2 regions of the Bradyrhizobium sp. Kon58 genome follow, and region 1 is predicted to be linked to the other one. Evidence: predicted binding sites of a transcription regulator. Region 1 holds the regulator's gene; the other holds the start of a gene.

The links. Region 1 encodes HrcA, which represses chaperone genes, less so after heat shock. Its sites were predicted from a motif close to GTTAGCACTCNCNNNNNGNGAGTGCTAAC; they were not measured.
Region 2: a site for HrcA is predicted at 4,655-4,683, ahead of AC0L20_RS05330 (co-chaperone GroES). Genes of this name have one in related genera too.

The regions. Positions count from the first base shown of each region.
Region 1 is NZ_JBVVOT010000004.1:42,786-58,689, reverse strand. Features, by position in the region: gene dnaJ (molecular chaperone DnaJ) at 1-314, opposite strand, end outside; gene dnaK (molecular chaperone DnaK) at 590-2,491, opposite strand; gene AC0L20_RS09010 (hypothetical protein) at 2,888-3,829, shown strand; gene pncA (bifunctional nicotinamidase/pyrazinamidase) at 3,955-4,677, shown strand; gene grpE (nucleotide exchange factor GrpE) at 4,818-5,432, opposite strand; gene hrcA (heat-inducible transcriptional repressor HrcA) at 5,529-6,617, opposite strand; gene rph (ribonuclease PH) at 6,798-7,511, shown strand; gene rdgB (RdgB/HAM1 family non-canonical purine NTP pyrophosphatase) at 7,523-8,158, shown strand; gene hemW (radical SAM family heme chaperone HemW) at 8,175-9,359, shown strand; gene AC0L20_RS08975 (penicillin-binding protein activator) at 9,461-10,714, opposite strand; gene rsmI (16S rRNA (cytidine(1402)-2'-O)-methyltransferase) at 11,060-12,010, shown strand; gene AC0L20_RS08965 (YraN family protein) at 11,997-12,389, shown strand; gene gshB (glutathione synthase) at 12,400-13,344, shown strand; gene cpaB (Flp pilus assembly protein CpaB) at 13,718-14,521, shown strand; gene AC0L20_RS08950 (type II and III secretion system protein family protein) at 14,532-15,904, shown strand, end outside.
Region 2 is NZ_JBVVOT010000002.1:317,621-333,524, forward strand. Features, by position in the region: gene AC0L20_RS05305 (amino acid ABC transporter substrate-binding protein) at 1-30, opposite strand, end outside; gene AC0L20_RS05310 (LysR substrate-binding domain-containing protein) at 184-1,104, shown strand; gene AC0L20_RS05315 (O-linked N-acetylglucosamine transferase, SPINDLY family protein) at 1,226-3,352, shown strand; gene AC0L20_RS05320 (cupin domain-containing protein) at 3,365-3,904, opposite strand; gene AC0L20_RS05325 (usg protein) at 4,060-4,347, opposite strand; gene AC0L20_RS05330 (co-chaperone GroES) at 4,726-5,040, shown strand; gene groL (chaperonin GroEL) at 5,085-6,725, shown strand; gene lepB (signal peptidase I) at 6,846-7,592, opposite strand; gene AC0L20_RS05345 (LysR family transcriptional regulator) at 7,699-8,532, opposite strand; gene AC0L20_RS05350 (cysteine hydrolase family protein) at 8,664-9,257, shown strand; gene AC0L20_RS05355 (glutathione binding-like protein) at 9,271-9,909, shown strand; gene AC0L20_RS05360 (caspase family protein) at 10,021-11,388, shown strand; gene AC0L20_RS05365 (NAD-dependent succinate-semialdehyde dehydrogenase) at 11,407-12,843, opposite strand; gene AC0L20_RS05370 (ATP-binding cassette domain-containing protein) at 12,856-13,515, opposite strand; gene AC0L20_RS05375 (ABC transporter ATP-binding protein) at 13,516-14,217, opposite strand; gene AC0L20_RS05380 (ABC transporter ATP-binding protein) at 14,214-14,957, opposite strand; gene AC0L20_RS05385 (branched-chain amino acid ABC transporter permease) at 14,954-15,904, opposite strand, start outside.

The DNA of each region.
Region 1 (15,904 bases):
ATGCCGAACAAATCTTCGAAAATGTCGGAAAAGGAAGAGGCGAAGCCCGCGCCGAAACCGGGGCCGCCACCGCCGCCCTGCTCGAACGCGGCATGGCCGTAACGGTCATAGGCGGCGCGCTTGTCCTTGTCTTTCAGGACCTCGTAGGCCTCGTTGATTTCCTTAAATTTGACTTCGCTGGTGTCGTCCCCGGGATTGCGGTCGGGGTGAAACTTCATCGCCAGCTTGCGGAACGACGATTTCAGGACGGAATCGTCGGCATCGCGTTCGACTTCGAGGGTTTCGTAATAGCAGCGCTTGGTGGACGTGGACATGATGAGCTCGGTCTATCCGATCGCGATTCAAGTCGGAGCGAAGCAACGTCGCCATGCAACGATATAGGCAGCCTTCCGCCTCGCGGCAGAGGATTGCACGGCAGCATTCAGAATAACGGCTGGGAATTGATCGATCGTAACGAGGCCGATTTTCACAGAGCCGATTTTCAAAGACTCTTGCCCCGTCAAGCCCGACACGATGGCCTCCCCCGCGAGGGAGGAGGCCGTTGGCGCGTGTGGGGTCCAAGCCATCCGCATCATCACCCTCGCGGGGTTCAGGCGGACTTCTTGTTGTTCTTGTCGTCGTCGACTTCGGTGAACTCCGCGTCGACGACGTCGTCCTTGGCCGCATCCTTCTTGGCGTCGGCCTCGGCCTGCTGCTTGTACATGGCCTCGCCGAGCTTCATCGACGCCTGGGCCAGCGTTTGGGTCTTGGCCTTGATGGCTTCGGCATCGTCGCCCTTCAGCGCTTCCTTGAGGTCGCTGACGGCATCCTCGATCGCGCGGCGCTCGGTCTCTGCGACCTTCGAACCGTGCTCGGCCAGTGCCTTCTCGGTCGAATGCACCAGTCCATCCGCGTCGTTCTTGGCAGTCACGGCCTCGCGGCGCTTCTTGTCCGCCTCGGCATTGGCCTCGGCGTCCTTGACCATCTTCTCGATGTCGGCTTCCGACAGACCGCCGGAGGCCTGGATGCGGATCTGCTGCTCCTTGGACGTGGCCTTGTCCTTGGCCGAGACGTTGACGATGCCGTTGGCGTCGATGTCGAAGGTCACCTCGATCTGCGGCATGCCGCGCGGAGCCGGCGGAATGCCCATCAGGTCGAACTGACCGAGCATCTTGTTGTCGGCCGCCATTTCACGCTCGCCCTGGAAGACGCGGATGGTGACCGCGTTCTGGCTGTCCTCGGCGGTCGAGAACACCTGGCTCTTCTTGGTCGGGATCGTGGTGTTGCGGTCGATGATGCGGGTGAACACGCCGCCCAGCGTTTCGATGCCCAGCGACAGCGGGGTCACGTCGAGCAGCAGCACGTCCTTGACGTCGCCCTGAAGCACGCCGGCCTGGATCGCGGCGCCGATCGCCACGACTTCGTCCGGGTTGACGCCCTTGTGCGGCTCCTTGCCGAACAGCTGCTTCACGACTTCCTGGACCTTCGGCATGCGCGACATGCCGCCGACCAGCACCACTTCGCCGATCTCGGCGGCGGTGAGGCCGGCATCCTTCAGCGCCTTGCGGCAGGGCTCGACGGTCTTTTGGACGAGGTCATCGACCAGCGCCTCGAACTTGGCGCGGGTGAGCTTCATCGTCAGATGCTTCGGGCCGGTCTGGTCCGCGGTGATGAAGGGCAGGTTGATTTCGGTCTGCGTCGTCGACGACAGCTCGATCTTGGCCTTTTCAGCAGCTTCCTTCAGGCGCTGCAACGCGAGCTTGTCGTTGCGCAGGTTGATGCCCTGCTCCTTCTGGAATTCGTCGGCCAGATAGCCGACCAGGCGCATGTCGAAGTCTTCGCCGCCGAGGAAGGTGTCGCCGTTGGTCGACTTCACCTCGAACACGCCGTCGCCGATTTCGAGAATCGAGATATCGAACGTGCCGCCGCCGAGATCGTACACGGCGATCGTGCCGGTCTTGGTCTTGTCGAGGCCATAGGCGAGCGCCGCCGCGGTCGGCTCGTTGATGATGCGCAGCACTTCAAGGCCCGCGATCTTGCCGGCGTCCTTGGTCGCCTGGCGCTGGGCGTCGTTGAAGTAGGCGGGCACGGTGATGACGGCCTGGTCGACCTTCTGGCCGAGATGGGCTTCCGCGGTCTCCTTCATCTTCTGCAAGATGAACGCCGAGACCTGCGAGGGCGAGTAGGTCTGGCCGTCGGCCTCGACCCAGGCGTCGCCGTTGGAAGCCTTCACGATCTTGTACGGAACGAGCTTCTTGTCCTTCTCGACCATCGGGTCGTCGTAGCGGCGGCCGATCAGGCGCTTCACTGCGAAGAACGTGCGCTCGGGATTGGTGACGGCCTGGCGCTTGGCCGGCTGCCCGACGAGGCGCTCACCGTCGTCCGTCACGGCGACGATCGAAGGCGTCGTGCGCATGCCTTCGGAATTCTCGATGACTTTGGCGTTCTTGCCATCCATTACGGCGACGCACGAATTCGTGGTGCCGAGGTCGATCCCGATGACCTTTCCCATGGTCCTCTATCCTTGTTTTTGCGGCAGGCTGGCTGGGCCCAGAAGGCACCCGAACCGAAACCCCCTAAGATCAAACATTCGCGATATTGCGATGGTTGGGGGTCATATAGGAGGGGGGGAGGTGCCCGCAAGGACCGAACGCAAGTTTCGGCCGTGAAAACATTGGGTTTTGGAAGAACATATCCGGGCTGCACCGCCCTTGCAGGTGAGGAATTATTAACAGGTGCCGCGATCAGCCGGCATCGGCTACCGCATTCCGCCCCGCCCTGTTGCGGCAAGTCCAAACCCGCTAAAAGGCGGGCAGCCGGCCGGGCTCGTCATCGGACTGCCTCGCGCGACAAAAGGGGCCGGCTGGCCACCATCGAACGGCCTCAATGTGAACCAATCAGAGTGCCCATGAAGCTGATCCGCCCCCTTGCTGCGCTCGCCCTCCTCGTTGCCTCTGCGCTTCCGGCTCTGGCTGCCGACGCCGTCTTCCCACCCGGCTTGCGCCTCGGCATGGTGCCATTGGTCGGTCTCAACACGGCCAAGACCTTTCCCGGCTTCGAGAGCGAGGACGGCAACGTCAAGGTGCTGATCACAGAACTGCCGCCGGCGGCCTATGGCGAGGTCGTGAGCGCCTTCAACTCCAATCCGGCCGGAGCCAACGGCGTCAAGCAGGACAAGATCGAGACGCCCGCGGGTCTTGCCTATTTCACGATCGAGAGCGGCAAGGCCGGCGAGACCCCCGTGCGGCGCTATTCGATGATCGTGCCGGGCGCCGGCTTCTCCGGCTATGTCGCGGTGCAGATTCCGGAGAATGCGGTCAAGATCTACACCGACGAGGCGGTGCGGCAGATGTTTGCGAGCGTCGTCACCCGCAAGCAGGTCTCGGCCGAAGAGCAGATCGCGCTGATGCCGTTCAAGATCACCGATCTCGCCGACTTCAAGGACGTTCGCACGCTGGCGCCGGGCTCGAGCATCATCCTGGCCGACGGCGACGAGAGCTCCGGCTATGAATCGAAGCCGTTCATCATCCTCGGCGTGATTGGCGCCACCCCGCAAGCCGCCGACGACCGCGCCCGCTTCGCCCAGGAGGCGGCGCTCCAGATTCCCGGCGTGCGCGAGTCGCGCGTCACCATGTCCGAGCCGATCCGCATCAGCGGCCAGCAGGGTTTCGAGACCCGGATCGACGGCGTCAGCGGCAAGGACAAGACGCCGGTGACCGTGGTGCAATGGATCCGCTTCAGCAGCGGCGGCGCCTCGCTGCGCATCATCGCCAGCGCCCCGCGCGAGCAATGGCCGGCCGCCTTCACCCGCTTCCGCGCGGTCCGCGACGGCATCCAGCCGAAAGGCTAGTCCGACACTCATCCGGTCAGCAGCCCAACCACTCGCCAAAGCCGGCTGCATTTTCGGGCTTCTGTTCGTATACGAACGGAACTAGGCTCCCCTTCCGTTGAGTTCATCCTGGAGGGAGGCGAATGATGCTGGATCGGCGACAAGTCTTGGCGGCGCTCGGGACGAGCGCGCTCGTGGCGCTCGCGCCAACTGCGATTCTGGCGGCCACATCGATCAAGCCGGACGATGCATCCGCGCTGCTCGTGATCGACGTGCAGAATTGCTTCCTGCCCGGCGGCAGCCTTGCCGTGAAGGAAGGCGAGCAGGTGGTGCCCGTCATCAACAAGATCTCGAAAGCGTTTTCGAACGTGGTGATGACGCAAGACTGGCACACGCAAGGCCATGTTTCCTTCGCGTCGGTCCACGCCGGCAAGAAGCCGTTCGAGACCGTCGATCTTCCCTACGGCAACCAGGTGCTGTGGCCCGACCATTGCGTGCAGGGCACCGATGGCGCCGCGCTGTCGAAAGACCTTGCGATCCCGCACGCCGAGCTCATCATCCGCAAGGGTTTTCACAAGGACGTCGACAGCTATTCGGCCTTTCTCGAAGCCGACGGCAAGACCTCGACCGGCCTTGCCGGCTATCTGAAGGGGCGCAAGATCAAGCGCATCTTCGTAGTCGGGCTGGCGACGGATTTCTGCGTGGCCTGGACCGCTCTCGACGCGCGCAAGGCAGGCTTCGAGGTCTATGTGGTGGAAGACGCCTGCCGCGGCATCGACAATCAGGGTTCGCTCGCAAAAGCCTGGGCCGATATGGCCAAGGCCGGCGTGAAGCGGATTCAGTCTGCGGATATCGCGGCGAGCGCGTAGGCAACGTCGAGAACAGCCAATCCCTCATCCTGAGGAGCGCGCATTTTCGCGCGCGTCTCGAAGGATGAAGGCCCCGCTGCAGCAGTTCGGCCTGCATGGTTCGAGACGGCGCTGACGCGCCTCCTCACCATGAGGATCGATCAGTTCGCCGCGCCGTTCGGCTCGTTGCTGTTGGCGGGCGCGGCCTTGGCGCCGCCCTTGGCAACACCGACCAAGGCAGGACGCAGCACCCGCTCGCCGATGGTGTAGCCGGCCTGCATGACCTGCACGACGGTGCCCGCGGGCACCGATGCATCAGGCACCTCGAACATCGCCTGCTGGAAGTTCGGGTCGAACTTCTGGCCCAGGGGGTCGAACTTCTTCACGCCGTGTTTTTCCAGCGCGCTGAGCAGCGAGCGCTCGGTCAGCTCGACGCCCTCGATCAGCGAGGCGAGGCCGGCATCGGCCGCCGCACGGGCTTCGGCCGGAACGGCATCGAGCGCGCGCTGGAGGTTGTCGGCGATGTCGAGCACGTCGCGGGCAAAGCCCGTGACGCCGTAGAGCTTGGAGTCAGCGACCTCCTTGGCGGTGCGCTTGCGCAGATTCTCCATCTCGGCCAGCGTCCGCAGCATGCGGTCGCGCGCCTCGGCGACTTCCTTCTGCAGGAGCTCGACCGAGCCGGGCTCGGGATCGTCGGGCATGATGTAGGGTTTTGACACCACGGGCTCGCCGGCCGCAGCACTCGTGTCTTCGGGTTGCCGGTCTCGATCGGTCATCGGCTCTCTTTTCGCATTCATCTCAGGGGGTTTCTGGCCCGCATATCGTGCTTCGGGCGCCGAAAATCAAGCGCCCGTGATCGGGGGAGACGCCGGTCAGCCCCCCAGGAGCCGGCTGACGATGCGGGCAGCGTAGTCCACGGTCGGGATCACGCGGGCATAATTCAGCCGCGTCGGCCCGATCACGCCCAAAACGCCGACGATATGGCCGGCGGCATCCCGATAGGGCGAGATGATGGTGGACGAGCCCGACAGCGAGAACAGCTTGTTCTCACTGCCGATGAAGATCCGCACGCCTTCCGCGGTCTCGGCCCGGCCGAGCAGGTCGATCACGCCGCGCTTGGTCTCGAGATCGTCGAACAGCAGGCGAACGCGCTCGAGATCCTCTAGCGCATGCAAATCCTCGAGCAGATTGGCGTGGCCGCGGACGATGAGCTGCCGGTCCTCGTTCTCACCGCCGGACCAGCTGGCAATCCCGGCCGAGATCACCTTATGCGTCAACTGATCGAGCTCGGTGCGCGCCTCTCCGAGCGCGGTCTCGAGCTCCAGCCGCGCCTCGGCCAGGGTCCGGCCCCGGATCCGCGCATTGAGGAAGTTGCCGGCTTCGGTCAACGCCGAGGATGGAACTCCCGGCGGCAGCGTCAAGACGCGGTTTTCGACCTGCCCGTCCTCGCCGACCAGGATCACCAACGCCTTTTCCGGTTCCAGGCGGACGAATTCGATATGTTTCAGCCGCGCATTGGATTTCGGCGTCAGCACGACGGCGGCCGCACGGGTCAGGCCGGAAAGCCGCGTCAATGCCTCCTCGAGCGCAGCCTCGACCGATTGCGCGTGGCCCACGGAGGTCAACTGGCTCTGGATCGCCTGCCGTTCACTGTCATTGAGGTCGCCGACCTGCATCAGGGCATCGACGAAGAAGCGCAGGCCGAGTTCCGTCGGCAGCCGGCCGGCGGAGGTGTGCGGGGCGTAGATCAGGCCGAGCTGTTCCAGGTCGGCCATGACGTTGCGGACTGAAGCGGGCGACAGCGGCATGGCGATCAGGCGCGAAATATTGCGCGAGCCCACCGGCTCCCCGGTCGCGAGGTAGCTTTCGACGATTTGACGAAAGATGTCGCGGGAACGCTCGTTGAGCTGGGCGAGGCCCGCGCGCGGCGCGATCAGATGGATCGGATCGTGATGGGCCACAGACCGTAACTCCTCTCAGATACAGCTAATTTGTCTATCCCCGGGGCTTCTGACAAGCGCGGCGTTCGCGGATTGAAAATCGGGGGTGAATAAGGCTCGATCTTCCCCCTTGCCGCCCACCCTCACCCCCCCTACAAGCACCGCCAACAGCCCTTTTCCGAGAGTTTTGGAGGATTTCCCATGCGGCCAAGCCGCCGTGCGCCCGACGAATTGCGCCCCGTGACGCTGGAGCGCGGCGTGGTCAAATATGCGGAAGGCTCGTGCCTGGTGAAATTCGGCGACACCCACGTGCTGGTCACCGCCACGCTGGAAGACCGCCTGCCGCCGTGGCTCAAAGGCCAGGGCCGCGGCTGGGTCACCGCCGAATACGGCATGCTGCCGCGCGCGACGTCGGAACGCACCCGCCGCGAGGCCTCCGCCGGAAAGCAGAGCGGCCGCACCGTCGAAATCCAGCGCCTGATCGGCCGCTCGCTTCGCACCATCATCAATCTCGAAGCGCTCGGCGAGCGCCAGATCACGGTCGATTGCGACGTGCTCCAGGCCGACGGCGGCACCCGCACGGCCTCGATCACCGGTGCCTGGGTCGCCCTCGCCGATTGCATCACCTGGATGAAGGCGCGCAACATGGTCAAAGCCAATGTGTTGCGCGACAACGTCGCCGCGATCTCCTGCGGCATCTACAAGGGCACGCCCGTGCTCGACCTCGACTATGCCGAGGACTCCGAAGCCGATACCGACGCCAATTTCGTCATGACGGGCGATGGCCGCATCATCGAAGTCCAGGGCACCGCGGAACGCGAGCCGTTCACCGAAGCCGAGTTCCTCGCGCTGATGGCGCTGGCGCGCAAGGGCGTGGCGCGTCTGGTGGACTTGCAGAAACTGGCGGTAGCGTAGTCAATAGGCCGATGCATCGCCGAATCACCGGAAAGCTGGTCATCGCGACCCATAATCCCGGCAAGCTCGCCGAGATGAAGGAGCTGCTCGCGCCTTACGGCATCGATGCGGTCTCGGCCGGCGAGCTCGGCCTTCCCGAGCCGGACGAGACCGGAAACGATTTCCGCAGCAACGCCGCGATCAAGGCGATCGCGGCAGCGCAGGCGACAAAGCTGCCGTCTTTCGCCGATGATTCCGGCATCGTGGTCGACGCGCTCGACGGCGCGCCCGGCATCTACTCGGCGCGCTGGGCCGGCCCGAACAAGGATTTTGCCGCGGCAATGGCGCAGATCGAACGGCTGTTGCAGGAGCGCGGCGCAACGACGCCTGCCAAGCGCAAGGCGCATTTCGTTTCCGCGCTCTGCGTTGCATGGCCCGACGATCATCTCGAACAGGTCGAGGCGCGCGTCGACGGCACGCTGGTGTGGCCGCCGCGCGGCACCGCCGGCTTCGGCTACGACCCGATGTTTTTGCCCGACGGCCACAGCCGCACCTTCGGCGAGATGGAGAGCCTCGAGAAGCACGGCCTGCCGCCGCTCGGTCTCGGCCTGTCGCACCGTGCCCGCGCCTTCGTGAAACTGGCGGAGATCTGCCTTGAGCCGCGCTAGAGCGTTTTCGAGCGAAGTGGATACCGGTTCGCGCCAGGAAAACGCGTCAAAACAAGAATCCGAAGCCTTCGGCGTCTACGTGCACTGGCCGTTCTGCCTGTCGAAGTGCCCCTATTGCGACTTCAACAGCCATGTCCGCCACGCCGCGATCGACGAGGCGCGCTTTGCGTCGGCTTTCGCGCGCGAGATCGCTGCGACCGCCGAGCGCGCGCCCGGCCGCGAAGTCACCTCGATCTTTCTCGGCGGCGGCACACCCTCGCTCATGCAGCCTGCAACCGTCGGCGCTGTGCTCGACGCCATCGGCAAGCACTGGACCGTGGCGAAAGACGTCGAAGTCACGCTGGAGGCAAACCCGACCAGTGTCGAAGCCACGCGCTTTGCCGGTTATCGCGCCGCCGGCGTCAATCGCGTCTCGCTCGGCGTGCAGGCGCTCGACGATGCCTCGCTGAAAGCGCTCGGCCGCATGCACAGCGCGCGCGAGGCACTCGATGCCGTCGCTATCGCGCGCCGCTCGTTCGACCGTTATTCGTTCGACCTGATCTACGCCCGTCCCGACCAGACGCCGGCGATGTGGGCCGATGAATTGCGTCTCGCGATCGGCGAGGCGGCCGAGCATCTGTCGCTCTATCAATTGACGATCGAAGAAGGCACGCCGTTCTTCGGCCTGCATCAGGCCGGCAAGCTGAAGACGCCGGATGAAGCGGTCGCACGCGCGCTCTACGACGTCACGCAGGAGACCTGCGACAGGCTCGGCCTGCCCGCCTACGAGATTTCAAATCACGCGCGGCGCGGCGCCGAGTGCCGGCACAATCTGGTCTACTGGCGCGGCGAGGAATATGCCGGCATCGGCCCCGGTGCCCATGGCCGGCTCGACATCGACGGTATCAGGCACGCGACCGCCACCGAGAAGCGTCCCGAAGCCTGGGTGATGCGGGTCGAGACCAACGGCCACGGCGTCGTCACCGATGATCTCCTCAACAGCGAAGAACGCGCCGACGAATTTTTGCTGATGGGGTTGCGCCTCGTCGAGGGCATCGACCCCGAGCGCTACCGCGCGCTGTCAGGCCGCTCGCTCGATCCCAAGCGCATCACGCTGCTGCGCGAAGAAGGCGCGATCACGGTGGATGCAACCGGACGCCTGCGCGTGACCAGCAGCGGCTTTCCGGTGCTGGACGCGGTGGTCGCCGATCTCGCGGCGTAGCGAGATCTCGTAGCCCGGATGGAGCGCAGCGCAATCCGGGACGGTCTCGCCACGCGGACAGAACCCGGATTGCGCTCCGCTCCATCCGGGCTACGAAGTGATCAAGCCCCAAAACTCTTCGGCGAGCCCGCCACGGCCACGCCGCCGCCGGTCGTGACCTTCATCACCGCGAGGCCGCGCTCGTTGGTGCCGTCGGCGCGGAAGCGGAACAGGCCGTCGATGCCGGCGAATCCGGAAGGATTGGTGAGCACGTCGGACGAGAAGCGCGTGGTGCCCTGCGTTCGCGCCAGCGCGGCAACCAGGGCGACGGCGTCATAGGCGAGCGTTGCGGTGCGCACGGGCTCGGCGCCGTATTTGGTGCGATAGCGGCCGGAGAAGGCGCGGAAGCCGGCCGGGTCCGGCGCGGCGTAGAGCCCGCCTTGCAAGCTTGGGCTGGCATAGACGCGCGGACTGTCCCACAGGCCGGTGCCGAGCAGCTGGATATTGCGCAAATTCGCACCCGCCGCGCTCATCGCATCGGCGACCGAGACGACGGCGTCGCCATCATCGGCGATGAACAGCGCATCGGCGCTGCCGAGCTGCTGCGCCACGGTCCGGGCCGGCGTGGCGCGATCGGCGCCGTATTTCTCGAACGCGACGATGCGCCCGCCGCGGCGCGGCACCGCCGCCTTCACCGCGGCCTCGACCACGTTGCCATAAGCATTGTCCGGCACCAGAACGGCGACGGAGCGCTTTCCGATGCTGCCGGAATATTCGACGATGCGGTTGACGTCGGACTCCGGCAGGAAGCTCAGCAGATAGACACCGCGGCCGGCGATGCTGGAATCGGTCGAGAACGCCATCACCGGGATGCCACGCGTGCGCGCGATTTGCGCCACCGCAGGCACCGACTGCGCGAACAGCGGCCCCAGGATGATCTCGGCGCCCTCGTCGACCGCCTGCTGCGCACTCGCCTGCGCGCCCTGCGGGCTGCCATTGTCGTCCTTGATCAGGAGCTGGATGTTGGGATTCTGGAACTCGGCCAGCGCCATCTCGGCGGCATTGCGCATCGACTGCGCGGCGAGGCCGGCATTGCCGGATGCCGAGAGCGGCAGGATCACGGCAACCTTCACCCCGCCGGTGCCGGCGGTCGTCGCCTGCTGTGGCGGGCCGGCCGGCTGGGCCGGAGGCGGAGAGGAACTGCTGAACGGATTGGAGAACTGGCTGAGGCTCTGCTGCACGCCGGCGCAGGCCGACAGCAGGGGCGTGCCGAGCAACAAGCCGAGCGCGCTCCGCCGGGTCGCCCCCGATATCAGGGGCCCCTGAACGGGAGACTCCTCCGAAAAGGGAGATCTGGGATCACGTGGGCCCGTCATGACAGTTTCTCTTCTGACCGACCGTCGCCAGCCGGTCACGACATTCTTTCCACGACACCGGCCATGGATTCAGGCATATTGTCGGCAAATAGTTAACTCAAACAAAAGGATAATGCCCGCTTAACGCGGCTTCCTCTCAAGTTCTGGCTAGCTGTCCGCCGTCCATCACCCAGCATCAAGGCGGCGTTTCCGCCGCGAATATGGCGCTGACGCTTCATTCCCTGGGGAATGTGATGCCGAATGGATCACATTCCAGTCCTTCCTTGCCCCTTGCCTCGCCCAGGCACGATCTTTTTCCGGGGACCGGTTCCCAGTCCCGGGGATCATGCCTAAGTTCGTCTGATTATGCGCGCAAAGCCGTCCCCGATAAATACACCCGAGATCACGGAGCCCGCCTCGCGCGGTTTCGCCATCGACGCCCATCGGCTTGCGGCGCCAAAGGCCGCGCCGGGCCTGCATTTGGTCGCGACCCCCATCGGCAATCTCGGCGACATCACGCTGCGGGCGCTGCAGACCCTCGCCGGGGTCGATGTCATCGCCTGCGAGGACACCCGGATCACGCGGCGTTTGACCGAGCGCTACGACATCTCCGCGCAGCTCAAGCAGTATCACGAGCACAACGCGGAAGCGGCCCGTCCAAAAATCCTGGAGCGGCTTTCGCAGGGCGGCTCGATCGCGCTGGTGTCGGACGCCGGCACGCCGCTGATCTCGGACCCCGGCTACAAGCTGGTGCGCGAGGTCTGCGCCGCCGGCCACGCGGTCTACGCGCTGCCCGGCCCGTCCTCGGTGCTGGCAGCGCTGTCGGTCGCAGCGCTGCCGACCGACCGCTTCTTCTTCGAAGGCTTCCTGCCGGCGAAATCGGCCGCGCGCCGATCGCGCCTGACTGAGCTTGCGCGCATCGATGCGACGCTGGTGATGTTCGACTCCGGCAATCGCGTGCAGGACACGCTCGCCGAGCTCGCCGAGATCATGGGGACCCGCGAAGCCGCAATCTGCCGCGAGCTGACGAAACTGCACGAGCAGATTTCGCGCGCGACGCTGCGTGAGCTGGCGCTTGGTGCCGACACGCTGGAGACGCGCGGCGAATTCGTGCTGGTGATCGCTCCACCTGCGGCGGATGCCGAGATGCTGACATCGGATGCGCTCGACCACGTCCTGCGCGAGCAGCTCGCCGCGAACAGCGTCAAGGATGCGGTGGCGCATGCGGTCGCGCTCTCGGGCCGGCCGCGCCGCGAGGTCTATGCCCGCGCGCTCGAGCTTGCCAAAGATCTGCGGGGCGGCGATGGCGAAGACTGAGGCCCCGCCGGAACCCTCGCCCGAGCGCGTCGCCGCCTTCCGCACCGGCATCTCCGCGGAAAGCCGCGCCGCGGCCTATCTCATGGCCAAGGGCTACCGCATCCTCGCCAAGCGCTTCCGCACGCCGCATGGCGAGATCGACATCGTGGCGCGCCGCCGCAATTTGATCGCCTTCGTCGAGGTCAAGGCGCGCGCGACGCTGGACGATGCCGCCTTCGCCGTGACACCGCGCCAGCAGCAGCGCATCATCGACGCCGCACAAGGCTGGCTCGTCGCGCATCCCGAGCATGCGGAATTCGAAATGCGATTCGATGCCATGCTGATTGCGCCGCGGTCACTTCCACGCCATGTGTTGGCGGCATTCGACGCCTCGACCTGAAAGGCAGACCATGAAACTGAACGTCGCCGTCCAGATGGACCCCATCGCCCGCATCAACATCAAGGGCGATTCCACCTTTGCGCTGCTCCTGGAGGCGCAGAAGCGCGGCCACGGCCTGTCCTATTACACGCCCGACAAGCTCTCGATGGTCGGCGAGGAGATCGTCGCTCCCGTCCAGCTGCTCACCGTGCGCGACGAGCCCGGCAACCATTTCACCCTGGGCGAGCCCAGGCGCGAGGCGCTCAACGGTTTTGACGTGGTGCTGCTGCGCCAGGATCCGCCGTTCGACCTCGCCTATATCACCTCGACGCATCTGCTCGAACGCATCCATCCGAAGACACTCGTCGTCAACGATCCCGCCTCGGTGCGCAACGCGCCGGAAAAGCTGTTCGTGATGAACTTCCCGCAGCTGATGCCGCCGACGCTGATCTCGCGCGACCTCGACGAGATCAACGCGTTTCGCGACAAGCACGGCGCCGTCGTCATGAAGCCGCTGCACGGCCATGGCGGCGCGGCGGTGTTCCGCGTGATGCCGCAGGACATGAATTTCGGCTCGCTGTTCGACATGTTCTCGGTGACATTCAAGGAAGCCTGGGTGATCCAGCAGTTCATCCCCGAGGTGAAGCACGGCGACAAGCGCATCATCCTGATCAACGGCGAGTTCGCCGGCGCGGTGAATCGCGTGCCGGCCGCCGACGACCTCCGCTCCAACATGGTGCGCGGCGGCGCGGCGCAGGAGACCGAGCTCACGCCGCGCGAGCGCGAGATCTGCGCCACCGTCGGCCCGGCGCTGCGCGAGCGCGGGCTGTTGTTCGTCGGCATCGACGTCATCAATGGCAACCTCACCGAGATCAACGTGACCTCGCCGACCGGCATCCGCGCCATCGCGCGGCTCGGCGGACCGGACGTTGCCGCAAAGCTCTGGGACGTGATCGAGCAGAAGCGGGCGAAGTAGGCATCGGCCCGTAGCTCGTAGCCCGGATGGAGCGCAGCGAAATCCGGGATCCCACGCCACATTCAACGGCCCCGGATTGCGCTGCGCTCCATCCGGGCTACGTGATGCATTCGCGGCATCACCTCACCCATCACTAACCACGCATTCACCATGACGCGGCGCGCATCATTCGAACGCACGGGCTGCGACTGCGTGAAACTACGGGGCCAGTGGCCGACCGGCTAACGCGACGTTCACCATCTGCCGAAAGACCACAGCGCGGCTGTCGATCGCATTCGGCCTCGCAACACCGCTTATACTTTTACTGCCTACTCATCGACGTTGGGGAACCCGCCAGGTGCGGTTCGAGTGCCCCGCGTAAGAGTAGAAGCGTATGAACACCGCACGCATTGTCGTTCTCGTCATCGCACTGGGCGCCGGCGGCGTCGCTGCGTATCTGGCGAGCGGCTATGACAACAAGCCCGCGCCCGTTCTCCCCGTCGCCGAAAAGCTGCCGACGGTCGAGGTCCTGGTCGCCAAGAACGACATCCAGCTCGGTCAAGCCGTGAAGCCCGAGGACCTGCAATGGCAGGTCTGGCCGGCGGCGACCGCGAGCAGCGCCTTCATCCGCCGCGACAACAGGCCCGAGGCGCAGATCCAGATCGCAGGCTCGATCGCACGCGTGCCGCTGATGCAGGGCGAGCCGATCCGCGAGCAGAAGCTGGTCAAGGCCGACGGCTCCGGCTTCATGGCCGCGATCCTGCCGTCGGGCATGCGCGCCGTCTCCACCGAGATTTCAGCCGAGACTGCCGCCGGCGGCTTCATCCTGCCGAATGACCGCGTCGACATCGTGCTGACCCGCCGCCTGAAGAATCCCGACGGGGCGGCCGGTAACGACCTCATCCTGTCCGAGGCGATCCTGACCAATATCCGCGTGCTCGCGATCGACCAGGCGCCGAAGGAAAAGGACGGCCAGAACGCCGTCGTCGGCAGGACCGTCACGCTCGAGCTCAAGCCCGACCAGGTCGCCACGCTCTCGGCAGCGCGCCAGGGCGGCACGCTGACACTCGCGCTGCGCAGCATCGTCGATGCCAACTCGGTCGACAGCGCGCCCGAGGACCAGGCGAGCAAGCGGTCCGGCGGGGTCAACGTGATCCGCTACGGCGTACAGGCGCGGCAACTGACGTCACAGAAGTGATGGGGATATGATGAACTTTGGGGATGATCGGACGGGCATGCGCATTCGGGGGAATCGCGCGTGCTCGGTCTGGACGGGGACGATGCTGATCCTGGGGCTGCTCGCAGCCCCCGATGTCGTCAGCGCCGCGGATGCGCCGGTCGGCGACCAGGCGCCCATGCAGGCAGCGGATCTCGACGTGTCGCCGGTCGGGACGATTGCACCGGCGAAGACGCGCTTCCTGTCGCTCGGCGTCGGCAAGTCCGCCGTGATCGACCTGCCGCGCGACGTCAAGGACGTGCTGGTCGCCGATCCCAAGATCGCCAATGCCGTGATCCGCTCGGCCCAACGCGCCTATATCATCGGCGGACAGGTCGGCCAGACCAACGTCGTGTTCTTCGCCGCCGACGGCCAGCAGGTGGCCGCCTACGACATCGCGGTGAAGCGCGATCTCAACGGCATGCGCACGGCGCTGCGTCAGTCGCTGCCGGGCGTGCAGATCGAAGGTGTCGGCGACAGCGTGATGCTCACCGGCTCGGTGTCGAGCCCGGTCGAGGCCCAGCAGGCCGGCGACGTCGCCGCCAAACTGGTCGGCGGCTCCGAGAAGGTGGTCAACAACATCGTCGTGCGCGGCCGCGACCAGGTGATGCTCAAGGTCGTCGTCGGCGAAGTGCGCCGCGATATCGTCAAGCAGTTGGGCGTCGATCTCAGTGCCAGCCTGAATGCCGGCACCGCGGTGGTGAACTTCAACAATTCCAACCCGTTCTCGGTCAGCGGCGGACCGATCGTCAGCAACAACGGATTAGGTGTCGCCGGCCTCACCAAGGGCTTCGCGACCGTCAGCGCCACGATGCGCGCGATGGAAAGCGCGGGCGTCATGCGCACGCTCGCCGAGCCGAGCCTGACCGCGATCTCCGGCGAATCCGCCACCTTCATCGCCGGCGGCGAATTCCCCATTCCGTCGGGCTATGCCTGCGATCCCGTCACCCACGTTTGCACTACCCAGATCACCTACAAGAAGTTCGGCATCTCCCTGAACTTTACCCCGGTCGTATTGAGCGAGGGCCGGATCAGCCTGCGCGTGATGACCGAGGTGTCCGAGCTGTCGAACCAGAGCGCCATCACGGTGACCCAGGCGCTGTCGTCGAGCTCGACCAACTCGATCACCATTCCCTCGATCCAGACCCGCCGCGCCGAAACGACACTGGAAATTCCCTCGGGCGGTTCGATGGCGATGGCCGGCCTGATCCAGCAGCAGACCAAACAGGCGATCAACGGCCTGCCCGGCGTCGACCAGGTGCCGATCATCGGCGCGCTGTTCCGCAGCCAGGACTTCGTCAACAACGAGACTGAGCTGATGGTGATCGTGACGCCCTATGTGGTGCGCGCGGTGGCTCAGAAGGA
Region 2 (15,904 bases), on a different contig from region 1:
GGCCAGTGCCTTGATCATCGTCGCTTTCATATGTCCCCTCTTGTCGCGAATGCTGGTGACGCCGTCCACGGTGGGTGAGCAACCCCAGGACAGCTCCGTGCGAACAGCTCCGTGCTCTGGACTATCGTCCAAAAGCCCGATCTGATGAAATTCCAGTTTCATACTCTCCTATACGGATTTGATATGGCCACCAGACGCATGGGCCTGAAGCATGTGGAGGCTTTTCGGGCGGTCTTCGTGACGGGATCGATGACGCAGGCGGCTCAGCGCATGCATACCTCGCAGCCCCAGATCAGCCGCCTGATCGGACAGCTGGAGGCGATCACACAATTCCCGCTGTTCGACCGCAGTGGCGGCCGCCTCCGCCCGACGGTGGATGGATCGCGCTTTTTCCAGGAGGTCGAGAAGACTTTCATCGGCCTGGCGGGACTGGAGGCCAGCGCAGCCAGCATCCGCTCGTTCGGCATGGGTCGGTTAAGCGTTGCGGCGATGCCGCGCCTGGCCGGCGGCCTGCTGACACGCATCGCGGCACGCTTCAAGGTGGACTATCCGCATGTGATGATCTCGATCCGATCCGGCACGGCGAGCGCCGTGCACGACTGGGTCAGTTCCGGGCTTTGCGATACCGGATTGGCAATGCTCTACGGCGAGGTTGCGGGGGTGCATGTCGAGCCGGTGCTCAAGACCCGTTGCGTCGCGATCATGCCGAAGGCGCATCGTCTTGCGCAGAAGAAGACGCTGCGCCCTGCCGATTTTGCCGACGAAGCCTTCATCTCCTTCGCCACGGGGAGTCCACTCTACGATCGCATCGATACGATCTTCGCGCAGGCCGGCGTCACGCGCCGCATTGTTGCGGAGACCGATCTGGGCGCATCGGTCTGCGCCCTGGTCGCCGCGGGCCTCGGCATCAGCATTATCAACCCGATTGCCGCGCATGACGAAAGCTCCGGCGCGGCTCTGACCACGCGCCCCTTCAACCCGGCTGTCCCCGTTACGATCGCACTGCTCTATCCACCTTATGCCGCGCGCGCCCGGTTGATCGATGCCTTCAGCGAATATGCTCGCAAGGTCATGAGCACGGAATTGGGCTATCTCGAGCGGTAGCGGGTCGATCCGCGGCGAGGCTTGTGTGAGGCTGGCGCCCTCGTAGCTCCGACGGACCGCAGCGCAATCGCGACAATCCTTCCATGTTAATCTCGTCAGGAGATTCGCGTGGAATTGATTCATGAGCGACAGCGTCGGCCAGCGTGCATTTCAAAAGTCCCGGCTTCAGAAACGACAAAAAGCCGAGGTCGGGCCGTTGCTCGCGCGCGCCCTCCAGCTGCACAAAGCGGGACTTCTGCGCGAGGCAAAGGCGGCCTATCGCGAACTCCTGGAACTCGCGCCCAACCAATTCATCGCGCTTCATTTGCTGGGCGCTTTGGAGGCTGAAGCCAAAAACTATCAGCAGGCGCAAGTTCTGCTGAGCCGAGCGGTGGCCGTGGATCCGCGATCTGCCGAAGCTCATATGAGCCTGGGCGTCGCGCTCAACGGGCTAAAACGTCACAATGAGGCCCGCGAGAGCTATCGAAAGGCCCTCGCCCTCCGACCCAACTACGCCTTGGCCCTGTCTAATCTCGGTAACGCGAGCGCGGCCCTTGAACTCTACCAGGAAGCGCTCGAGAGCTACGACAAGGCGCTCGCAATCGACGGAAAACTTTCCGAAGCCCATAACGGCCGGGGTTGGGCGCTCTGCCGTCTGCGCGCCTATGACGAGGCTGTCGCAAGCTTAAACCGCGCGTTATCGATCAAGCCTGACTATGCCTCGGCGCTGTCGAGCCGCGCCGTTGCATTGCGGGAGCTTCAGCGATTCGACGAAGCCATGGCGGATTGCAATCGCGCAATCGCCCTGGCACCCGACGACGCGAATGGATGGCTCTGGCGGGCCAGCATCTTGCTCCTGACCCGGCAAGTTGCCGAAGCATTGTCCGATTGCGAGAAGGCTCTCGCGGCCGATCCCGGCTTCTCTCAGGCCCACAGCCTGCTCGGCCAATGTCTCGCGGCGCTTGGCCGGGTCGACGAAGCGCTCGCCAGTTTCGACAGAGCTCTCGACATCGAGCCGGATCAGAGCACGATCTCCAGCAAGATATTCACCCTCGATTTTGTGGCCGACGCCAGCGTTGCGCAGCATCAGCAAGCGCGACGTGTATGGTGGGAGCAGATCGGTGCGAAGATCGCCTCAGCAGCGGCGGGACCGCATGACAACAGCCGCGATCCGGATCGCCGTCTGGTGCTGGGTTATGTCTCGTCGGATTTCCATGCACATTCGGCGGCGTTCATTTTCAAGCCGGTCCTGCAGCACCATGACCGGGCACAGTTCGAGATCGTGTGCTACGCTTGTTCACCGAAAACGGATGCGACGACCCGCGAATTTCAGGGGATCGCCGATCGCTGGCGCGACGCCTCGCAATGGTCCGACGATCGGCTCGCCGCCCAGATCCGCGCCGATAGCGTCGATATTCTGATCGATCTGTCCGGCCATACCAGCGGAAACCGCCTCGGTGTGTTTGCGCGCCAGCCGGCACCAGTTCAAGTGCATGGCTGGGGCCACGGCACCGGCACCGGGCTGCCAACGATCGATTATCTATTCTCGGACCCGGTCGCGATTCCTGCCGCGGTTCGGCATCTGTTTGCGGAGACCGTCGTTGACCTGCCGTGCTTTGTGACGCTGGCGCCGCTGCCGGCCGGGATTGCGCGGGCGCCGACGCCGGCGATTGCGAACGGCTTCATCACATTCGGTGTCTTCAACCGCATCAGCAAGATTTCGAACGAGGCGGTGGACGTCTGGTCCAGGATTCTCGAGCGGGTGCCGGGTTCGCGACTGCTGATCAAGGATACTGCGCTGGACGCTCAGCTGGTCCGCGACAATCTGCTGGTGCGGTTTGCAGCTGGCCGGTTGCCGGCCGAACGCGTCGATCTGCTCGGAGCCACGTCGCGAGACGAGCATCTGGCAGCGTTCAATCGCGTCGATATTGGCCTCGACCCATTCCCGCAGAATGGCGGCGTCAGCACGTGGGAAGCCTTGCAGATGGGCGTGCCGGTAGTGGCGAAGCTCGGTCACAGTCTGCCGAGCCGTGCTGCCGGCTCCATCCTCGCCGCACTGGGCCTGCCGGACTGGGTCGCGGAAAGCGATGAGGCCTATGTCGAGATCGCAGCGAGCCGTGGGGCACAGATCGGCGAGCTCGATAAGTTGCGCCGCGAACTGCCCGGACAGATCAGGGCTGCGGCCGCCGGCAACCCCGTCTCATACGCGCAAGCGGTGGACGATGCCTATCGCGCGATGTGGAAACGCTATTGCAAGGATGGCGGCTGATCTCCGCTTCGCCTACGCCTTCAACTCCACCGTCCTGAACTCCGCCGGCAGGATCACCTCCAGCAGCTCGACGTCGTCCGAATAGTCCAGGATCATGTGCTTGATCTTCGGCGGCTGGGTCCAGGCGCTGCCTTCTTTCATCAGCGTCTCGCCCTCTCCGTCCATATAGGTCTTCACCCAGCCCTTGAGCACGTACACCATCTGGAATTCGACGTCGTGGAAGTGCAGCTTCGACACCTCGTCCGGATTGCAGGGGCCTTGCAGCCGGATCACGTGCGCTTGCGCCAGCCCGTGGCTCGCGGCGGCGATGCCGAGATCGCGATATTTCGCGTAGGTGCGCAGACCGTCGGCCTTGAAGTCTTCCTCGCGGTGATGGCTGATCGCGATGCGCTGCTTGGGTCGCGTCGGTTTCTTGACGGATGACTTTGCCGTTGTCGTGGGGGCTTTCGCCTTCACCGCCTTGCGCGCCGTGGATCGTGCTGCGGGTTTGGCCCCGCTTCGCTTCCTCACCGCCGCCTGCGATGCGCTACGCGATTTTGCTTTCTTGGCCATGGCGGTCTCCCCTGTTGTTGTGGGGGAGAGGTTAGCACGGAATGCGAAATCGTAGGATGGGTTAGCGTCAGCGTAACCCGCCACTTCGCTCCGCAAGCGTGGAAGCATGGTGGGTTACGCTGACGCTAACCCACCCTCCAGCACCGCGCTTGCCTTCAATGCAGCCGGAATACGCCGTCGACCGCGCGCAGCTCGGCCGGCTTGATCAGCTTGGAATGCGCGACCGTGACCGAGAATAGCGGACCGTCGAGCTTCTTCTGCCAGAACGCCAGGAAATCCGTCAGCGCCGGAAATTTCGGAAACATGTCGTAGTTCTGCCAGACATAGGTCTGGAGCAGCGAGCGATGATCCGGCATCCGGTAGAGAATTTCGGCCGTCGTCAGCCCGTAACCCAGCACCTGTTTCCGGAAGTCGTCGGAAACAACCCCAACTCGCGAGACCATGCCAACCTCCTTTGCAGGAGCGCATATTCAAGGGGTGGCTTTCCGGTACGCGCCCTACGAGCCACCCGGTGGAGATGCGCTCACATGAGTGAAATGTGACGCAAACTGACAATCCATCTCAAGCCCAAAAGTTTAACAAGCTGTTGAAATTCAATGCGTTAGCAGCAGATGTCGCTCCGTGCTAATACGGGCGCCGAGCGCGATTAACGATGGAAAGAGATTTTGGCAGGCGGCGCTTCCGAGTGCTATTTATCTGCTACAAGCCCTTGCTCCCGCCAAAATCCTGCCTTATCTGAGCTGTGCCTGTGCTAGCACTCGCGGGCGCAGACTGCTAACAACCCAAAATTCCCAACTCGTGCAAAAGCTTAGGAGAACTGCATGAAATTCCGTCCGCTTCACGACCGCGTCGTGGTCAAGCGCATCGACGCAGAAGAGAAGACCGCTGGCGGCATCATCATTCCCGACACGGCCAAGGAAAAGCCCTCGCAGGGCGAGATCGTCGCCGTGGGCCCGGGTGGCCGCGACGAGGCAGGCAAGCTGATCCCGATCGACCTGAAGGTCGGCGACCGCGTGCTGTTCGGCAAGTGGTCCGGCACTGAGGTCAAGATCGACAACGTCGATCTGCTGATCATGAAGGAAAGCGACATCATGGGCGTCCTCGACGTCCCCGCTTCCAAGAAGAAGGCGGCCTAAGAGCCCCTCTCTTATCCAGCTAAACACCTAAGGAAAAAATCCAGATGGCAGCAAAAGAAGTTAAATTCTCGGTCGATGCGCGCGACAAGATGCTTCGCGGCGTCGACATTCTCGCCAACGCGGTGAAGGTCACGCTCGGTCCGAAGGGCCGCAACGTCGTGCTCGACAAGTCGTTCGGCGCTCCCCGCATCACCAAGGACGGCGTCACCGTCGCCAAGGAGATCGAGCTCGAGGACAAGTTCGAGAACATGGGCGCGCAGATGGTGCGCGAAGTCGCTTCGAAGTCCGCTGACGCGGCCGGCGACGGCACCACCACCGCCACCGTGCTGGCCCAGGCGATCGTGCGCGAAGGCGCCAAGTCGGTTGCCGCCGGCATGAACCCGATGGACCTCAAGCGCGGTATCGACCTCGCGGTCGAAGCCGTCGTTGCGGACCTCGTCAAGAACTCCAAGAAGGTCACCTCGAACGACGAGATCGCCCAGGTCGGCACCATCTCGGCCAACGGTGACGCGGAGATCGGCAAGTTCCTCGCCGACGCCATGAAGAAGGTCGGCAACGAGGGTGTCATCACCGTCGAGGAAGCCAAGTCGCTCGAGACCGAGCTCGACGTCGTCGAGGGCATGCAGTTCGACCGCGGCTACATCTCGCCCTACTTCGTCACCAACGCCGACAAGATGCGCGTTGAGATGGACGACGCCTACATCCTCATCAACGAGAAGAAGCTCTCCTCGCTGAACGAGCTGCTGCCGCTGCTCGAGGCCGTGGTGCAGACTGGCAAGCCGCTGGTCATCGTCGCCGAGGACGTCGAAGGCGAAGCGCTTGCGACCCTGGTCGTGAACCGTCTGCGTGGCGGCCTGAAGGTCGCGGCCGTCAAGGCTCCGGGCTTCGGCGATCGCCGCAAGGCCATGCTGCAGGACATCGCGATCCTGACCGGCGGCCAGGCGATCTCGGAAGATCTCGGCATCAAGCTCGAGAACGTGACGCTCAACATGCTCGGTCGCGCCAAGAAGGTGATGATCGACAAGGAGAACACCACGATCGTCAACGGCGCCGGCAAGAAGGCCGACATCGAAGCGCGCGTGGCCCAGATCAAGGCGCAGATCGAGGAAACCACCTCGGACTACGACCGTGAGAAGCTCCAGGAGCGTCTGGCCAAGCTCGCAGGCGGCGTCGCGGTGATCCGCGTTGGCGGCGCGACCGAGGTCGAGGTGAAGGAGCGCAAGGATCGCGTTGATGACGCGATGCATGCGACCCGCGCGGCTGTTGAAGAAGGCATCGTCCCGGGCGGCGGCGTCGCCCTGCTCCGTGCCTCCGAGCAGCTCAAGGGCCTGCGCACCAAGAACGACGACCAGAAGACCGGCGTCGAGATCGTGCGCAAGGCGCTCTCCGCGCCCGCTCGCCAGATCGCGATCAACGCCGGTGAAGACGGCTCCGTGATCGTCGGCAAGGTCCTCGAGAACAAGTCGTACGCCTACGGCTTCGACTCCCAGACCGGCGAATATGTCGATCTCGTCAAGAAGGGCATCATCGACCCGACCAAGGTGGTCCGTACCGCGATCCAGAACGCAGCCTCGGTTGCGGCTCTCTTGATCACCACGGAAGCCATGGTCGCCGAGCTGCCCAAGAAGGGCGGCGCCGGTCCCGCGATGCCCCCGGGCGGCGGCATGGGCGGCATGGATTTCTGATCCAGCCATTCCGGCAAACGACAAAATGCGAAACCCCGGCAGCGATGCCGGGGTTTTTGTTTTTGGGGGATCGCTAGTTCATGCAGGCGCCGCGCACTGCCCCCGGAATGACGGTGGGCCTCACCACACCTTTCCCAGCCGCTCCATGTGCGGCTCGCCCTGTTGGTCGAGCGACCAGAATATCCGCGTCACCTTGCCGACCAGATTGTCCATCGGCACGAATCCGATCGACGACATCACGCGGCTGTCGCTCGAGTTGTCTCTGTTATCACCGAGCACGAAGAAATGGCCGGGCGGCACGGTGTAGACGTCGGTGTTGTCGTAGTAGCCGTTGTCGACGCAGTCTTGCGTGACGTAGGACGCGCCGTTCGGCAGCGTCTCGCGCCAGCGTTTGGCCTTCGCACCATCGTCCACGCCGCAGGTGGAGCCGGCAACCACCGCCTTCAGGGCGACGCGCGTCACCGGGCGGTCGTTGAGGATGAGTTGCCCCTGCCGCATCTGGATGCGATCAGCGGGCAGCCCGACCACGCGCTTGACATAGTCGACCGAGGTGTCCTTTGGCGTCCGGAATACGACGACGTCGCCATGCTCGGGCTCGGCGGCCCGGACACGCCCGGAGATCCACAACGGCGCGAAGGGAAACGAATAGCGGCCGTAGCCATAGGCATATTTTGCGGCAAAGACGTAATCGCCGACGACCAGCGTCGGCGTCATCGAGCCGGATGGGATGTTGAACGGCTGGAACAGGAAGATGCGAAACAGGAACGGCGGCGACCACAGCACCGGAATCAGGAGGATCAGGATGACGATCGCCTTCCATTCCCGCACTTTGGCCTGCGGGTGGATGGTTTCCTGAAGAGTGGTCATGCGCTGCCCTGATCAAGCCCGTGGTCGTCACGAGATTACGCAACCTTCGCGCGCACGCAATCCCATAACTTGGTCGCGCCGCGCACGGATCGCGTTCACGCCGCAATCAGCCGCGCGCGAGATCGCTGAAGCAGCGGCGGATCCACTCGATGGTGAGCCGCGTCGCCGGATCGCGCTTGAGATGGTTCTGCACCAGCAGCCAGACGTCGCGGCGCCCGGGCAGCAGTGTGGCGCGCAGGCGGCGATCGCCGAGCAAATCGGCGCAGACGTGCTCCGGCAACACGCCCGCGGCCTGATGCGCGCGGATCAGGTTACGGATGACGCGAACGTTGTCGGTGACGCAGCGCGCGTGGGCTTGCTTCATACGCAGGAATTGCATCTCGGGAATGGCACCGAGTTCGTCCGGATAGGCGCACAGCACCGGCTCGCCCTCGGTCGTAACAGGCTCGAAATAATAGAGCTTGACGTCACCGAGCCTGGAGATCGTGAAGTCACCCTTGTCGGGTTTACGCAGACGGATCGCGAGATCGGCTTCCCAGCGCGAGAACTTGACGTTCTCGCTCGAGGTGAGGAATTGCAGCGTCAGGCCGGGATTGGCGTGCAGGAAGTCGCTCGCGCGCGGCGACAGAACCTCCTCGGCGACCGTGTTGGTGGAGGCGATACGCAGGCGTCCCACCGGGCCCGCCAGACTCTCGCCGACGCGACCGATCTCGGCGGCATGAGCGGCCATCGCCTCGACATGCGCCAGCACCGCCTCGCAATGGCGCGTCGGCCGGCGCTGGCCGTCCACCGCATCGAACAGCGGCACGCCGAGATCGCGCTGGATGCGTGCAAGCCTGCGGCCGACCGTGGTCTCGTCGATGCGCAGCCGCGCGCTGGCGCCGGCATAGGTGCCCTCGTCCCTGACCGCGGCGATGATGCGCAGATCGTCCCAGTTCATGCGATGAGCCTAGCAGGTGCCACCGGCTCCTGCAAATTTGCAGCCATATGCTGCAATAGTCCTGCACATTGGCAGGCTGCCGCCGCGCTACTGTCGCGCCATCCGATATTCCCCAGGAAGGCCCGACCCGCATGACCGCCCCTAAAACCCTCCTAGAATTGTCCGGCGCAGATCTCAATCCGCCCAGGCTCGCCGATTCCTGCCTCGTGCTGATCGACATCCAGAACGAATATTGCGCCGGCCCGCTCGCCTTGCCGGATGCGGAGCGCGCGATCGCCGCCGCCGCGCGCCTGCTCGCCCGCGCGAGGGCGAGCGGCGCTGCGATCTTCCATGTCGCGCACAAGGGACGTGCCGGCAGCCTGTTCGACCGCGAGGCCGCGCGCGGTGCGATCGTCAGGCACCTGGCGCCGCTCGCCAGCGAAGCCGTGATCGAAAAGGCGCTGCCGAACGCTTTTGCCGGCACCGACCTGCAGGTCCGGCTGGCCGCAACCGGACGCACGAACATCGTGCTGGCCGGTTTCATGACCCATATGTGCATCAGTTCGACCGCCCGCGCCGCGCTCGACCTCGGCCTGCGCACGACGATCGCAGCCGATGCCTGTGCAACACGCGATCTTCCCGACGGCCGCGGCGGAGCGCTCTCCGCAAGGACCATCCACGAGGTCGCCCTGGCCGAATTGTCGGATCGGTTTGCGATCATCGCGCAAACCAAGGCGCTGACCTGAGGGAGCGTGGGCGATGCTGCAACTCTATTTCTCCCCGATGGCCTGCTCGCTTGCGAGCCGCATCGCGCTGATGGAAGCGGGCCTCGAGGCCCGCTATCATCCGGTCCATCTCCAGACCAAGCAGGTCGTGGACGACGGCGGCGATTTCTTCGGCGTTTCGCCGAAGGGCGCGGTGCCGGTCCTGGTGCTGGAGAATGGCGAACGGCTGACCGAAAGCGCGGCGGTGCTGCAATACATCGCCGATTTGAAGCCCGAGACAGGCCTTGCACCCGCGTTCGGAGATCCCGACCGCTACCGTCTCCAGGAATGGCTGAGCTTCATCGGGGCCGAGATCCACAAGGCGTTCCTGTTTCCAACCTTCTGGTACAAGGACGACGCCTCGCTCGCCAAGCCGCGTGCAAGGATCGCGCAGACATTGTCGATGCCTGCCGCGCATCTGGCGGACCGCGAATTCCTCGTCGGCAACAGTTTTACAGTCGCGGATGCCCACCTCACCTGGGCTTTGCTGCTGCTTCGTCCCGCAGGGATCGACATCGCGCAATGGCCATCCTTGTCGGCCTATCTCGCGCGCATGCAGGCGCGGCCCGCCGTGCGGGACGCGATTGCGACCGAAATGGCGGTGCGCAAGACGATGGCGGCGAGCCCGGCGTGACAGGATGTCACGGCCGCGAAATCCAAGCGTTTTCTCTGGCGGGGCATTGATGTCGGCGCGGCATGCGCTAATCTGGAGGGATATTTTTCGACATTTCCTTGGAAGGCATTCATGCGTGCTCTTTCCAGATTTTGCCTCGCCAGATTTTGCCTCGCCAGATTCTGTCTCGCCCTCCTGGCCTGCTGGCTTTTCCTTGCGCCTGCATCGGCAGAAACCCGCGTCGCGCTGGTGATCGGCAATGGCGCCTATGCCAGTACGGCGAAGCTTCCCAATCCGTCGCACGATGCCGAAGACGTCGCCGCCTCGCTCAAGCGCAGCGGCTTCGAGGTGCTCCAGGGCATCGACCTGCGCCAGGCCGACATGCAGGACCTCACCATCCGCTTCGCGCGCGCCGCGAGCAAAGCCGACGTCGCCATGTTCTACTACAGCGGCCATGCGATGCAGTACAACGGCGTGAACTATCTGATGCCTGTCGACGCCGTGCTGAGCGACGAAGCCGACCTGAAGCGCTTCGTGCGGGTCGACGATATCGTGAACGATCTGCAGCAGGCCAAGAACCTGCGCATCCTCATCCTCGATTCCTGCCGCGACAATCCGCTGGCCGAAACCTTGAAACGCTCCGCCGGTATGACGCGCGCTGCCTCGATCGGGCGGGGCTTGTCGAAAGTCGAAGCACCACGCGGCACGATCGTATCGTTCTCAACCCAGTCCGGGCAGACCGCGGCCGACGGCGGCGGCCGCAACAGCCCCTATACGACGGCGTTCCTGAAGCACATCGAGGAGCCCCAGGAGATCGGCGAGGTCTTTCGCGACATCAGCAGCGACGTCTACGATTCCAGCGGCAAGACCCAGCTCCCGGAGCTGTCGCTATCGATCATCGGCAAGTTCTATCTGAACGGGCCGGTGTCGATCACGGTGGCGCCGGCGGCGCCGCAAGCCGCACCCCGGGCTGACCCTTGCGCGGCAGCAGAGGCGCACTGGAAGGCCGCGGACGGCATCGGCACGCTTGGCGCCTACGAGGACCATCTCACGAGATTCCCGAATTGCATCTTCGCCACGCTTGCCAAGGCCCGAATTGAAGGCCTGAAGCAGAAGGTGGCGCTCGCGCCGGCAAGCGGCAACGCCCGTACCGCGAAGGACTTCGACGGCAATTGGGACGTGACGTTGAACTGCCCGCCGACCGGCAAGGCGCAGGGCTTCACCCGGGCCCTGTCTGCCACGGTTGCGAACGGCGTCTTTCATGCCGACGCCCAGAGCCAGGGCGCCGTCAACCGCCTGGAGATCGATGGCCAGATCCCCGCGGACGGCAAGACGACTTTGAGCGCGCGCGGCACGACAGGGGCGAGCACCTATACCCTCAACAACCTCGCGCCCGGCTCGCCCTACGCCTTTACGGTCGATGCGCAGTTCGATCGCACCCGCGGCACCGGCAAGCGCAACGAGGCACGCGCCTGCGGTCTGGTCTTCGTCAAACGCTGATCGTGCATCGTCCAGCGTTCACACGCCAGTCTGACTGATGAACTTGGTGTTGAAATAGCCCTCCATCGCCTCGGTGCCGCCTTCCGAGCCGTAGCCGGAATCCTTGATGCCGCCGAACGGCACTTCGGGCAGCGCGAGACCAAAACTGTTGATCGACATCATGCCGGCTTCGATCGCCGAACCGATCGCGGCCGCCGTCTTGGCCGAGCTGGTGAAGGCGTAGGACGCCAGCCCAAAAGGCAGCCGGTTCGCCTCCTCGACCACCTCGTCGAAGGATGAGAAGCGGGAAATCAGCGCGAGCGGGCCGAACGGCTCCTCGTTCATGGCGCGCGCATCCTTCGGGACTTCGCTGACCACGGTCGGCTCGAAGAAATGACCCTTGTTGCCGACGCGTTTGCCGCCGGTCTCGAGCTTTGCGCCTTTGCCGACGGCATCCTGCACCATGCCTTCAATGGCGGTGACGCGACGGGGGTTGGCGAGCGAACCCATTTTGGAGTCGGGATCAAGGCCGTTGCCGACTTTGAATGCCTTGGCGCTGTCGACAAATGTGTCGACGAATTCACGGAACACGTCATCCTGCACGAGCATCCGCGTTGGCGAAATGCACACCTGCCCGGCATTGCGATATTTTGCTGCCGCCAGGATCTTTGCGGCCGATGTGACGTCGGCGTCCTTGAAAACGATCGCCGGCGCATGGCCGCCGAGCTCCATGGTGGCACGCTTCATGTGCAGGCCCGCGAGCGCATTGAGCTGCTTGCCGACATGAGTCGAGCCCGTGAACGAGATCTTGCGGATCACCGGATGCGGAATGAGATATTCGGAGATCTCCGAGGGAATACCGTACACAAGGTTGATGACGCCATCGGGCACGCCAGCGTCCGCAAACGCGCGGATCAGCTGTGCGGGCGAGGCCGGCGTCTCCTCCGGCGCCTTGACGATGATCGAGCAGCCGGCGCCGAGTGCGGCGGAGAGCTTGCGCACGACCTGATTGATCGGAAAATTCCAGGGCGTGAACGCCGCGACCGGGCCGACCGGCTCCTTGATCGCGAGCTGGTAAATGCCCGGCCCCCGCGCGGGGATCAGCCGGCCATAGGCGCGCTTGGCTTCTTCCGCAAACCACTCGATCACATCGGCGGCGGCCATCGCCTCCATTTTGGCCTCGCCGAGAGTCTTGCCCTGCTCCATCGTGAGCAGCGGCGCGATCTCGTCATTGCGCTCGCGCATGATTGCGGCGGCCTTGCGCATGATGCGGCAACGCTCGAAGGGGACAATGTTTCGCCAGATCTTGAAGCCGGCGCTGGCTGCGGCCAGCGCCTCGTCGAGGTCGGACCGTCCGGCATGGGCGACGGTGCCGATCACCTCTTCGGTCGCGGGATTGCGCACCTCGATCACCTTGCCCGAATGGGCCGGTCGCCATTTGCCGCCAATGAAAAGCTGGGTGTTCGAATAGGCCAACGGATTCTCCTTTTAGGTCGAGTTGTGAACGGCGCCGTGACAAATCGCGTCCGCCGCCTTTGTCATTTCCGGCCCGAGATAAGCGCGGCAGCGCGGATCTGCGACGAGAGCGCCGAAATTCGCCATGGGTGTTACGCCGCCGCCGGCCACGAACAGGAATCGTCCGGCGATCTCGGCGAGGATGTCGAGGTGCCAGGCGGCCGTCGGGTGCATGCAGAGCACGACCAGCCGGCCCTCGTCGCGCAGCTTGCGGAAGAAATCGAGCATGAAGCCGATATAACCATCCTGCAGGTTGAACTGCGGTTCGTCGAACAGGTGCACCAGCGGCGTCCGGGTCGGCGACGGCTCCAGCAAGGCGGACGGAATGCGCTTGCGAAAGCGCCTGACCTGATACGATTGGTGATAGTGAATCGCGAGCCGGTCGCGCTCACGATATTTGACGCCATGAATGTCGGTGCCCGCGACCAGCACGCGCCCCGAGGTCGGTGCGTTCGAGCCCGTCATCATCTCGAACAAAGTCGTCTTGCCAGCCCCATTCGGGCCGACGACACCGACGATGTCAGGTTCGTCCAGCGACAGGTTTGCCTGCAGCGTGAATGATGGTCGGCGGATCACGCGGCCCCGCGTATAGACCTTCCGAACGTCGTCGAGAACGAGCAGCGGTGCGGCCACTTATTGTACTCCCAACAAGCGCTGACGAAGCCCGCGATCATCCCGCAAGGCCGCGGCCTCTCCGGTCCAGACGATCCGGCCGCGATCGATCACCGCGGCATGGTCCGCGACCGACAGCGCGATCTCGGCGTTCTGCTCCACGACCAGCGAGGCAATACCCTCGTCCTTCATGCGCAGGATCGTCGCAAGCACGTCGCCGACGATTTTCGGCGCCAGTCCCTGGCTGGGCTCGTCGAACAGCACCAGTCCCGGCGAGCCGACCAGCGCGCGGGCGATCGCCACCATCTGCATTTCGCCACCCGACAGATTTTCGCAGTCGCGCTCCATGAGATATTCGAGCGGCGAGAAGATCGCAGCGGCCTCCTTGAGGCTCCAGTGGCGAAAGCGCGTGCGCTTTTGCGCGATCGACAGGTTGCGCGCGACCGTCAATGTCGGACACAGCCGGCGGTCGTCGGGCACCCAGCCGACCCCAGCGCGCGCAATCTCGTGGGTTGGATCGTGCGTGACATCGTGACCGTCGAAACAAACGGAGCCGCGGCGTGGGCGCGTCAGCCCGAGAATCGAGCGGAGCATGGTCGTCTTGCCGGCGCCGTTGGGGCCGAGCAGCGCAAACACCTTGGCGTGCTCGATGGCGAGCGAAGCGCCGAACAGCGCCTGGGTCTCGCCGTAGAAGGTATCGACCGCATCCACTTCGAGGATCATGCGAACTTCCCGAGATTGGAGCGCCGCACCCATTCGTTCTGCTGCAGTTCGTGTGGCGTTCCGCGCGCCACCACCTGGCCCCAATGGATGACCGAGATGCGGTCAGCCAACGAGAACAGGAACTCCATGTCGTGCTCGATGGCGACGATGGTCAGCCGCCCCTTCAGGCGAGCAATCAGGGTTGCGAGCCGTTGCACCCCATCGGAGCCGAGACCGGAGGTCGGCTCGTCCAGGCACAGCACGCGGGGCGCCTGCGCCAGGGCGACCGCGATCTCCAGCGCGCGCCGGTCGCCATAGGACAGGTCCTTGGCGCGGATACCACCCTTGTCGGCAAGCCCGACCGCCGCGAGCGCTTCGGTAGACTTCGCGGCAAACCGGCTGTCGCCCGCCGCTGCGCGCGCGATATCGTGGCCACGGGCGCGAAACTCGGGCAATCCCATCATGACGTTGTCACGCGCCGAGAATTCGTCGAACAGCGTCATGATCTGAAACGAGCGGGCGATGCCCTTGGCGGCGATGCGGTGCGGGCTGAGGCCCGTGACATCCTCGCCGCCGAGCAGGACTCGGCCCCGGTTCGGCTTCACTCGGCCGGTGAGGACATTGAAGAATGTGGTCTTGCCGGCGCCGTTCGGACCCATCACACCGTGAAACTCGCCCTCCGCGACCGCGAGATCGACGCTCTCCAGCACGACGCGATCGCCGAAGCGGACATGAACGGCCGCGGCTTCAATCATGTTCATCGCCCGCTCCCGAACAGCAGCCGCATCGCCGAGGTACCGCGCTGCCGTAAGGCGCCGAGTGAGTGCTGCTGCACGGCAGCGGAGATCGCGCCGGCAATGCCTTCGGGGCGGAACAGCACGATGGCGATGAAAAGCAGACCAAAATAGAGCATCCAGGCATTGGTCAGCGCGCCGATCACGTCGCGGGCGGTGAGGAAGAGAAACACGCCGATCACCGGGCCCCAGAAGCTGACAAGCCCACCGCCGACCAGCGTCATCATCACGACGTAGCCGGATTGATGCAGGCTCATGACGTCAGGGAATGCGGCGAGCTGCGCCATGGCGAACAATCCGCCGGCAAAGCCCGAGACGGCGGCCGACAGCGTAAAGACGGCGACCTTGTAGAGCCAGACATTATAGCCGAGATGGCTTGCACGGACTTCGCTCTGCCTGATCGCGGCGACCACGCGGCCATAGGGAGAGTGCACCAGCCGCCACAATGCAGCGGTGCCGACCGCAAAGACGGCGAGCACGAAATAGTAGAACGCGACATTGTCGGTGAGATCGAAAGACACCAGCCCGAAATCGGCGGGCAACCGTTTGATCTTGAGAAGTCCGTCTTCGCCGCCGGTGATCCGGTGCGATTTGATCGCCAGTGTCCAGAAGATCTGGCCGAAGGCAATCGTCATGAAGGCATAATAGATGCCGCGCCTGTGCGAAATGAACAGCGCCACCAGCACGCCGGCAAGGCCCGCGACCGCGGCTGCGGCAAGCAGACATATCCAGAGATTTGCAACGATTTCGAGCTGACAGAGACCGAACGCGTAGGCGCCGATGCCGAAATAGGCACCATGACCGAACGACGGAAGGCCGGCAGTGCCCAGCACCAAATTGAACGCGAGCGCGTAGAGCGACCAGATCAGGATCTCGATCCCCAGATAAGGATAGAGCCCGATCCGCGTGATCCA